2 regions of the Methylobacter sp. Wu1 genome follow, and region 2 is predicted to be linked to the other one. Evidence: riboswitches for the same ligand, from Rfam matches in the RefSeq annotation. Region 2 holds a riboswitch; the other holds the start of a gene.
What was found. Region 2 has a riboswitch for cobalamin ahead of V2P20_RS06380 (CbtB domain-containing protein). Riboswitches for the same ligand answer to the same signal wherever they lie in the genome.
Positions count from the first base shown of each region.

Region 1: another riboswitch for cobalamin. It lies ahead of V2P20_RS14555 (TonB-dependent receptor); the one in region 2 lies ahead of V2P20_RS06380 (CbtB domain-containing protein).

Region 1 is NZ_JAZHOC010000067.1:24,483-28,648, reverse strand. It holds gene V2P20_RS14570 (GldG family protein) at 1-365, shown strand, start outside; gene mutM (bifunctional DNA-formamidopyrimidine glycosylase/DNA-(apurinic or apyrimidinic site) lyase) at 460-1,275, shown strand; gene V2P20_RS14560 (hypothetical protein) at 1,399-2,007, opposite strand; cobalamin riboswitch at 2,322-2,530, shown strand; gene V2P20_RS14555 (TonB-dependent receptor) at 2,635-4,166, shown strand, end outside.
Region 2 is NZ_JAZHOC010000042.1:65,767-69,932, forward strand. It holds gene V2P20_RS06370 (cobyrinate a,c-diamide synthase) at 1-1,188, opposite strand, end outside; gene V2P20_RS06375 (CbtA family protein) at 1,192-1,839, opposite strand; gene V2P20_RS06380 (CbtB domain-containing protein) at 1,841-2,017, opposite strand; cobalamin riboswitch at 2,105-2,237, opposite strand; gene V2P20_RS06385 (calcium/sodium antiporter) at 2,469-3,437, shown strand; gene V2P20_RS06390 (KpsF/GutQ family sugar-phosphate isomerase) at 3,453-4,166, shown strand, end outside.

The DNA of each region.
Region 1 (4,166 bases), on a different contig from region 2:
TCAACGGAGATGTCCGTTTTGATGCCGACAGCGACGAAAAACAAGGCCCGTTGCCCGTAGCTTATGCATTGACGCGCACTGTCAACGGTAAAAACCAGCAACGCATCGTCGTTGTCGGCGACGGTGACTTTTTGTCCAATGCCTATATCGGCAATGTCGGCAATCTGGACATGGGCCTTAGAATCGTCAACTGGCTGATCCATGAAGACCAGTTTATCGACATCCCGGCCAAGACCGCTACCGATAAAACCCTGCAATTAACGGAAACTTCCGTTGCGGTCATCGGTTTTGGCTTTCTGGTTGTCATACCGTTATTGCTAGCGGGCTCCGGTTTTTTCGTCTGGCGCAAACGTAAACAGCGGTAAAAACCGATTAAAGCTTTGCGTCCTCTGTATTTTTCGTGGCCTTATGCTTTAATAAATAAAATACAGCTCCCTATAATGCTTTAGCTTTATTTTCATGCCTGAATTACCCGAAGTTGAAACGACCCGACGCGGCATAACGCCTTATATTGAAGGGCAAACCGTCAAACGCGTCATTATCCGCCAGCCCAGGCTGCGCTGGCCCGTACCGGAAAATCTCGAGCAAACCTTGAAAGGGCTGCGCATACAAACGGTTTCCAGAAGAGCGAAATACCTGTTGCTTGCGACCGATGCCGGCACGCTGCTGCTGCATTTGGGCATGTCCGGCAGCTTGCGGATCATCTCCGACGGCCAGACGGCCGGCAAGCACGACCATATCGATTTTATTTTCGCGGACGAAATCATCCTGCGCTTCAATGATCCGCGCCGGTTCGGCGCGGTGTTGTGGACGACGGAACCGGCCGAACAGCATCCCTTGCTCAAAGATTTGGGCCCCGAACCGCTGCAGGAGGATTTCAGCGGCGATCTTCTCTATGATCTATCCAGAAACAAGAAAACGCCCATCAAATCATTCATTATGGACAGCCACATCGTCGTCGGCGTCGGCAACATCTACGCCAATGAAGCCTTATTCATGGCCGGCATACACCCTGCGCGCCAGGCGGGAAAAATCTCCTTGACCCGCTATCAGAAACTGGCTGGCTGTATTCAAGCGATCTTGCGCCAGGCTATTGAACAAGGCGGTACGACGTTGCGCGATTTTGTCAATGAAGCCGGAAAGCCGGGTTATTTTCAGCAACAACTCAATGTCTACGGGCGCGTCGGGCTGCCTTGTACCCGGTGCCAACAAATTTTAAAGGAAATCAGATTATCCAACCGGTCAACGGTATTTTGCAGTGACTGCCAGCGGTAGAGCGATAATCCACTTTCACTAGCCCGTAGATTAAGCGGTGGAATTCAAAAAACCCTGCGCGAGAGCCATTCTGAATTCCACTCACTTCGAATTTATTGGTTAAAGCTGATCGTTGCCTGCTGATTATTTAGAGGGAACGATGCCGTCCAATACACGGATGGGGCTGTCTTTCGAGCCGTAAAAAACCGGCAGATTGCTATCAGTATTTAACCGAAACGACCCCGTAATGCCATTGACATCGAATTCGTAAGTCCCCTGACTCAGCCCGTAAACAGGCAGAGGAATAACGCGTTCGAACGGCTCGATGACCTGAGCGCACGCAACAAAAGTTTGCAGCGGAACAAGCCCCAGCGCCACTTCGAACCGTCCCGCCGGCAAGTTAGCTTCCGGTATGCCGAAGACAGGCTCATAGCGTTGGCCGGCCTGCTCCAGTTGATAACAGGGGCTAGGAAGATAGCCGCTCACCTTTAGAAATATTTGCACAGGACGAGAGCGAATTTTGATTACTTCGACTTTTTCTACCGTCGCCAATTGGGTTTCTGTCATGCCTGACAATGTCCAGGTACCGTCTTTTTCATTCCGTTGAAACCTGGCATCCCGATATTGTCCGACCTGCTCAGGCGTATCGACATGAGAGATTGCCAATGAATCGCCCTGCAACACGGGATTATCCGCTGCAAAGACGAGATGGATCGGTAGCAAAGCCGCGATTATGGCTAAATTTAGACGCATTATCTGCCTCCTGAAGTTTAAATTTGGATTGAATGAGGAATTTATAATATAGAGCATGCTAAAGCAGAGATATTTCAATCTATCTCAAACAGAATCTTATCCTTTATAGATTTCGATCAACAATGTAATTTTTCACAATAAGCAGTGTAATTTTTTCACAATAAATACTGCGCTCTTTAAGCCTGATCACCAGACTTAGAAAATACATAAACTACGGTCTGCTTCAAACCGGACCATTGCATATTTTCTCCAATACCGATTGCTTGAGGCATACGCAGTCAGCATTAATTTGCTTTATCCCGGTTACCCCTTATAATTGCCGCCTGCTTTCAGGTTCCATCGGATTTTACAGCTGATGGTTAAACGGGAAGTCGGTCAGGTCCTGCCAAAGCCGACGCTGCCCCCGCAACGGTAGATAAGTAAAAGAATCGTTAAAATGCCACTGTGTCATGCACGGGAAGGTGACGATTCAGGCCCATGCCACTTATAAGCCCGGAGACCGGCCCGAAAGTTTAATTCGGTACAGCGGAGGGCTGTCTACGAAAAAGACCGCACATCCCTGTCGTCTTCTTTTGTCCTCCGTTGTAATTACACACAACCTTGATGCGCGGGCGGCGCAGAGGACACATGCAAAAATTCATAGTCGGTTCATTAGTGTTGGCAGGTTTTAACAGCCCGTTACAGGCTCGGGAAACCCAGGCGGACAATTCACTCAATTTACCCGAAATGATCATAACGGCCACACGAACGGAAACGCCCAAAGACCAGTTGGCGGCTGCATCAACAGTTTATACGCGGGCCGATATCGAACGTCTACAGTCAAAAACCCTGCCGGAACTGTTACGAAATACGACCGGCATCGATATGGCGCAAAGCGGCTATGGCCAAAATACCAGCGTATACATGCGCGGCACCAATTCCGATCATGTGCTGGTTCTGATCGACGGCATCAAGGTCGGTTCAGCCACTGCCGGCACGACGCCGTTTCAGTTTATTCCCATCGATCAGATCGAACGGGTGGAGATCATCAAAGGTCCTCAATCGAGCCTGTACGGCTCGGAAGCGATAGGCGGCGTCATCCAGATTTTTACGCGCAAAGGCAGCCAGGAAGAAAAGCCCAGTTTCAGCGTGGACGCCGGCGGCGGATCATACGATACGATCAAGACGTCCGGCACGGTCAGCGGCAAATGGAAAAACAGCTGGTACAGCCTGGGCGCATCGCATTTCAACTCTCAGGGCTTTAATAACCGTGAACCGATTCCGGGGCGTTTCGGTTTCGATCAGCCCGACAAAGACGGCTACCGCAACACAGGCTTGAATGCGCGGCTTGGCCACCGCTTCGACAATAACGCCGAAGTAGAAGCGTTTTTCATGCGTGCCGAAGGCAAAAACGAATACGATGGCAACGCCCAGAATAAAACCAAATTCGTCGACCAGGTTGTCGGCACCTCCGCCAGCATGGATTTTATGGAGGACTGGCGGTCAACATTACGTTTAGGCCAAAGCCGCGATGACAGCGACCAGTTTGCGCCCGACGGTTCATTCACCAGCCGTTTCAACACGACGCGCTGGAACACCACCTGGCTGAATAATTTCACCTTATCTGATAACCATCAATTGATTGCCGGTACGGATTATCGCGTCGATGAAGTGGACAGCACAACGCCTTATAAGGAAAAGTCCCGCTATGATGTCGGCGTGTTCACGGAGTTGCACAGCCGCGTGCTGGATAATCACTTTGTCAATGCCTCGTTGCGTTGGGATGAAAATGAGGCTTTCGGCGATTATGTTACCGGCAATTTCGGCTGGCGCTATAACTCAGACTTCGGCATCAGCCCTTTTGCCAGCTTCGGCAATGCCTTCAAGGCGCCGACGTTCAACGATCTTTATTTTCCGAATTATGGCAATGCCAACCTGAAACCGGAAAAATCGACCTCGTTCGAAGCGGGGCTTGCCGGCGACCACTGGCTGCAATGGGAAGTGCGGGCCTACCATACCAACATCGACAACCTGATCACGCCGGTCACGAATCCGGTCACATTTCAATTCAGTGCGGAAAACATCGGCAAGGCGCAAATCGACGGTATTGAAGTTGAAATCAGCAAGCAGTGGCTGGGCTGGGACGGCAAGCTGGGCCTCGATCTGTTAAGCCCCAAAAA
Region 2 (4,166 bases):
TTGCGGTACGGACAGGGTCAACGGCTCCATGGTCGTTTCCAGTTGTGAATGATGAAAGCTGTGGCCGCGGATCTCGCCTTGCTCCAACTGCAAGCTGTGCATGCCGAGATTGACCAGTCGGCTCTGCATCCGGGCGCTGCCGGGCAGCAGGCCGGCCATTTTCGCGCGGTTGCCGTCACGGTCTTCCAGGCTGTTCAGCAAATACAAAAAGCCGCCGCATTCGGCGTAAATCGGTTTGTCGGCCCGATGATGGGCCTGCAGGGCCTGCTTCATCGCCAGATTATCGGCCAGGGTCTGCAAATGCAGTTCCGGATAGCCGCCGGGTAAATACAGGCTATCGGCGTTCGGCAGGCCGCTGTCGGTCAATGGCGAGAAAAACCGCAGTTCCGCGCCCATGGCCTGAAGACAATCGAGATTGGCCTGGTAAATGAACGAAAACGCTGCATCGCGGGCGACGGCAATGCGCTTGCCAGCCAGCAGACGCGGCAGCGGCATGGCCTCGACAGGCTCAAAAGCCACGCTGTCCGGCAAACGGCAGGGCGCGAGACTGCTCAGCAATTCGGCGGCGCGCGCCAGTCGCAGGTCGAGATCGCCGATTTCATCGGCCTGCAGCAAACCGAGATGCCTCGACGGCAAACCGATCGTTCCGTCTTTCGCCATCACTGCCAGCAGCGGCATCGCATCCGGCAGCGCTTCTTCAAGCAGTTTGGCGTGGCCAGGGCTGCCGACCTTGTTGGCGATTACCCCGGCAAACGGCAGTTGCGGCCGGTAATTGGCCAGGCCATACGCGACGGCGGCAAAGGTTTGCGCCATGCCCTGGGCATCGATCACTACTGCGACAGGCACGGATAATGCCTGAGCCAGATCGGCGCTGCTGGTGTCGCCATCATACAAGCCCATCACGCCCTCGATCAGGATGACGTCGGCGTCGGCGGCGGCGCGGTACAGCAGTTCTCGGCAATGCGCTTCGCCCATCATCCACAAATCCAGCTGATACACCGGTTGTCCCGAGGCATGGGCCAGGATTTGCGGATCGATGAAGTCGGGGCCGGTCTTGAATACCCTGACTTTGCGGTTTTGCTGGCGGTGATAATAGGCCAGTGCGGCGGTAATGGTGGTCTTGCCTTGTCCGGACGCAGGGGCGCTGATTAGCATGGCCGGGCAATGTCGGGCTGATGGAGATGTCATGAATTAAAGTCTGAATTTGGGTAAGAGCCAACCTGAGAAAACGCCCAGAGCCAGCCAGAAAAGTGCGTTATCGACAGCAGACATCCAGATAAAACGTTGCTGCAAAGGCTCGGGAGCCAGTGCTTGCACGGCATCGGGATGCGGGGCGCCGATCAGATGCGGGACCAGCAGCAGAATAATGCTGCCGGCTTGCAGCCAGCGGTTTTTGCCGAAAAACAAGCCGAACAGGCCGGCCGCGGTGGTTGCCGCCGTAAACAGCCACCAGGCTTGCCGGTTGTGCAATGCGGCGCTGTCGGTGCCCGGCAGTTCCGGCGGCAAGCCCAATGCCGGGGCGACGAAGAACACCAGGTAACCGGCCATGCCCCATAACAACCCGCGCATATGCCCGCTGGCGCCCTGACAGTACATCGCCGTGCTGAGCATTAGCGCAAAGCCTAAGCCGCTCAGGCAGTTAAAGAGCAGGGTAAAAGCTGCGCGCTGCCAACCGTCTTCGGGGTGCCAGTCATGCGCTTGATCGGCGTCAGGCGCTTCAAAGCGTTCCGCGGCCAGGATCAAAGGCTGGGTCTGATAGTGTTGCAACAAGCTAAGCAGCAGGCCGGCCAAAATCCCGGCCAGCAGCGAGACCGCAAACAATTTGCGAAAATCGGCCATATCAATGGCAAGGGAAAGCAGCGCTGTGGCGACTGTCGTGGGCGGCGTTATGCAGATAATTGCCGGCGTCCTGCATGAAGCCGACGCCTAGAATAATGGTCAGGCCCAATGCGAGGGCGCTTAAGCCGGGCAGAAACTTTGAGGAAAAAGCTGCTGTTGTCGTGGAATAGGTTTGCATGATTGTCGATCCCGCGTTTGGTTAATTAAAATAACAGCGTAGAACGACAAGCCAAAAGCTGACGTGTGACAGATCGCCCTCCGCAATACTGCTGTTACAGTTTCAGGCCTGTCTCCGGGCTTGTGATGGCAATCACCTACCGTTGCGGGGGCAGCGTCGGCTTTTAACCGACTTCCAGTTTCACCCGCTGTTTGCGGGAACCATAAAACCGGACTGATTATATGAGGCGGCATGTTTCGAGTCAATCGATTCAACAACAGGCGATGATTGTTCCGCCGGTAGTTGATCTGCTGTGGCATTAATTCAAGGGTAATGTATTTGTTCTCGCCATGAGTCACGGTGCTGCGCCGGTCAGCTTCGACATGCGTGAAGTCATGACAAAGGGGTTGTCATGCATAGTACATGAATGAGATAAACATGGCATAATAAGCAATTTTTGAGCTGGAACTCCATGGTCATCAACTTTATTGCTCTGCTAGCAGGATTGGCTGTTTTAGTCTATTCAGCGGATAAATTCGTTACGGGAACGGCCTCCATTGCCAGAAATCTCGGCATTTCTCCATTGCTCATCGGTTTGACGATAGTCAGCGTGGGCACATCTGCGCCGGAAATCCTGGTATCAACCATTGCTTCATGGCAGGGAAATGCCGGTCTGGCCATAGGCAACGCATTGGGTTCCAATATAGCCAATATCGGTTTGATCCTGGGTTCTACGGCGCTGGTGGCGCCTTTGGCGTTTCATTCCGGCATTTTAAAAAGAGAATTGCCGGTATTGATGGCTCTCAGTATCGGCGCTTACCTGCTGTCCCTGGATGGCTGGGATTTTTTCGATGGCGCCTTGATGCTGGTAGGTTTGATCACCTTTACAGGGTGGTTGATCCGTACAGCATCTAATGAAAAACAACATGATCTTTTAGGCGAGGAGATGGAAGCCGAACTGTCCGAGAATTTGCCTAATAAAGAAGCGTGGCTTTACTTTGGGTTTGGATTGGTTGGGTTATTGCTGAGCTCTCGCGTATTGGTGATGTCAGCGGTCAATATCGCTCAGTTTTTTGGCGTCAGCGATGTAGTGATTGGCCTGACGATCGTTGCTGTAGGCACGAGCCTGCCGGAATTGGCCGCATCAATCGGCAGTGTTTTGAAAGGTGAGGATGATCTGGCGGTCGGAAACGTCGTCGGTTCGAATATCTATAATCTGCTGGCTGTTTATTCAGTGCCGGGCGTGCTGGCGCCGGGGCCGGTTGCCGAGAGCGTGCTGACTCGCGATTTTCCGGTCATGCTGGCTTTTACCGGCGCATTGTTTATTTTGGGTTATGGCATTTCAAAAGCCGGGCATATCAGTCGCATGGAAGGGTTCGGCTTAGTGTCGGTCTATACTGTCTATGGATGGGTTCTTTATCAAAGCGCGGTTGGCGTTTGATATTGCCGGCAGAACATGAAGATACATGATCAAAAGCTCCGCGAACTGGCGCTGGCTGTCATCCAGGTGGAAAATCGCGCGATTGCTGCATTGGCCGAGCAGATCAATGATGATTTTGTTGCCGCCTGCAAGTTGATGTTCAATTGTACCGGCCGCGTTGTCGTTACGGGTATGGGCAAGTCAGGGCATATCGCCGGCAAGATTGCCGCGACGCTGGCAAGTACGGGAACGCCGGCTTTTTTTGTGCATCCGGGCGAAGCCAGCCATGGCGATCTGGGCATGATTACGCGCCAGGACGTGGTGCTGGCGCTGTCAAATTCCGGCGAAACCGGCGAAGTTTTGACTATCCTGCCGATTATCAAGCGTTTGGGCGTGCCTTTAATCGCAATGACCGGAAACCCCGCTTCCACGATGGCTAAATTTGCAACGGTCCACATTCATGTCGGTGTTGAGCAGGAAGCCTGTCCATTGGGACTGGCGCCGACTTCCAGTACAACCGCGGCGCTGGTAATGGGCGATGCCTTGGCTGTTTCATTGCTCGAAGCGCGCGGATTTACGCGCGATGATTTTGCCTTGTCGCATCCCGGCGGCAGTTTGGGAAAGCGGCTATTATTGATGGTGAGCGATATCATGCATGCCGGCAGTAAAGTGCCGTCCGTTCCGGAGACGGCATTGATCAGCGAGGCGCTGCTGGAAATGACCGAAAAAAAACTGGGCATGACTGCGGTC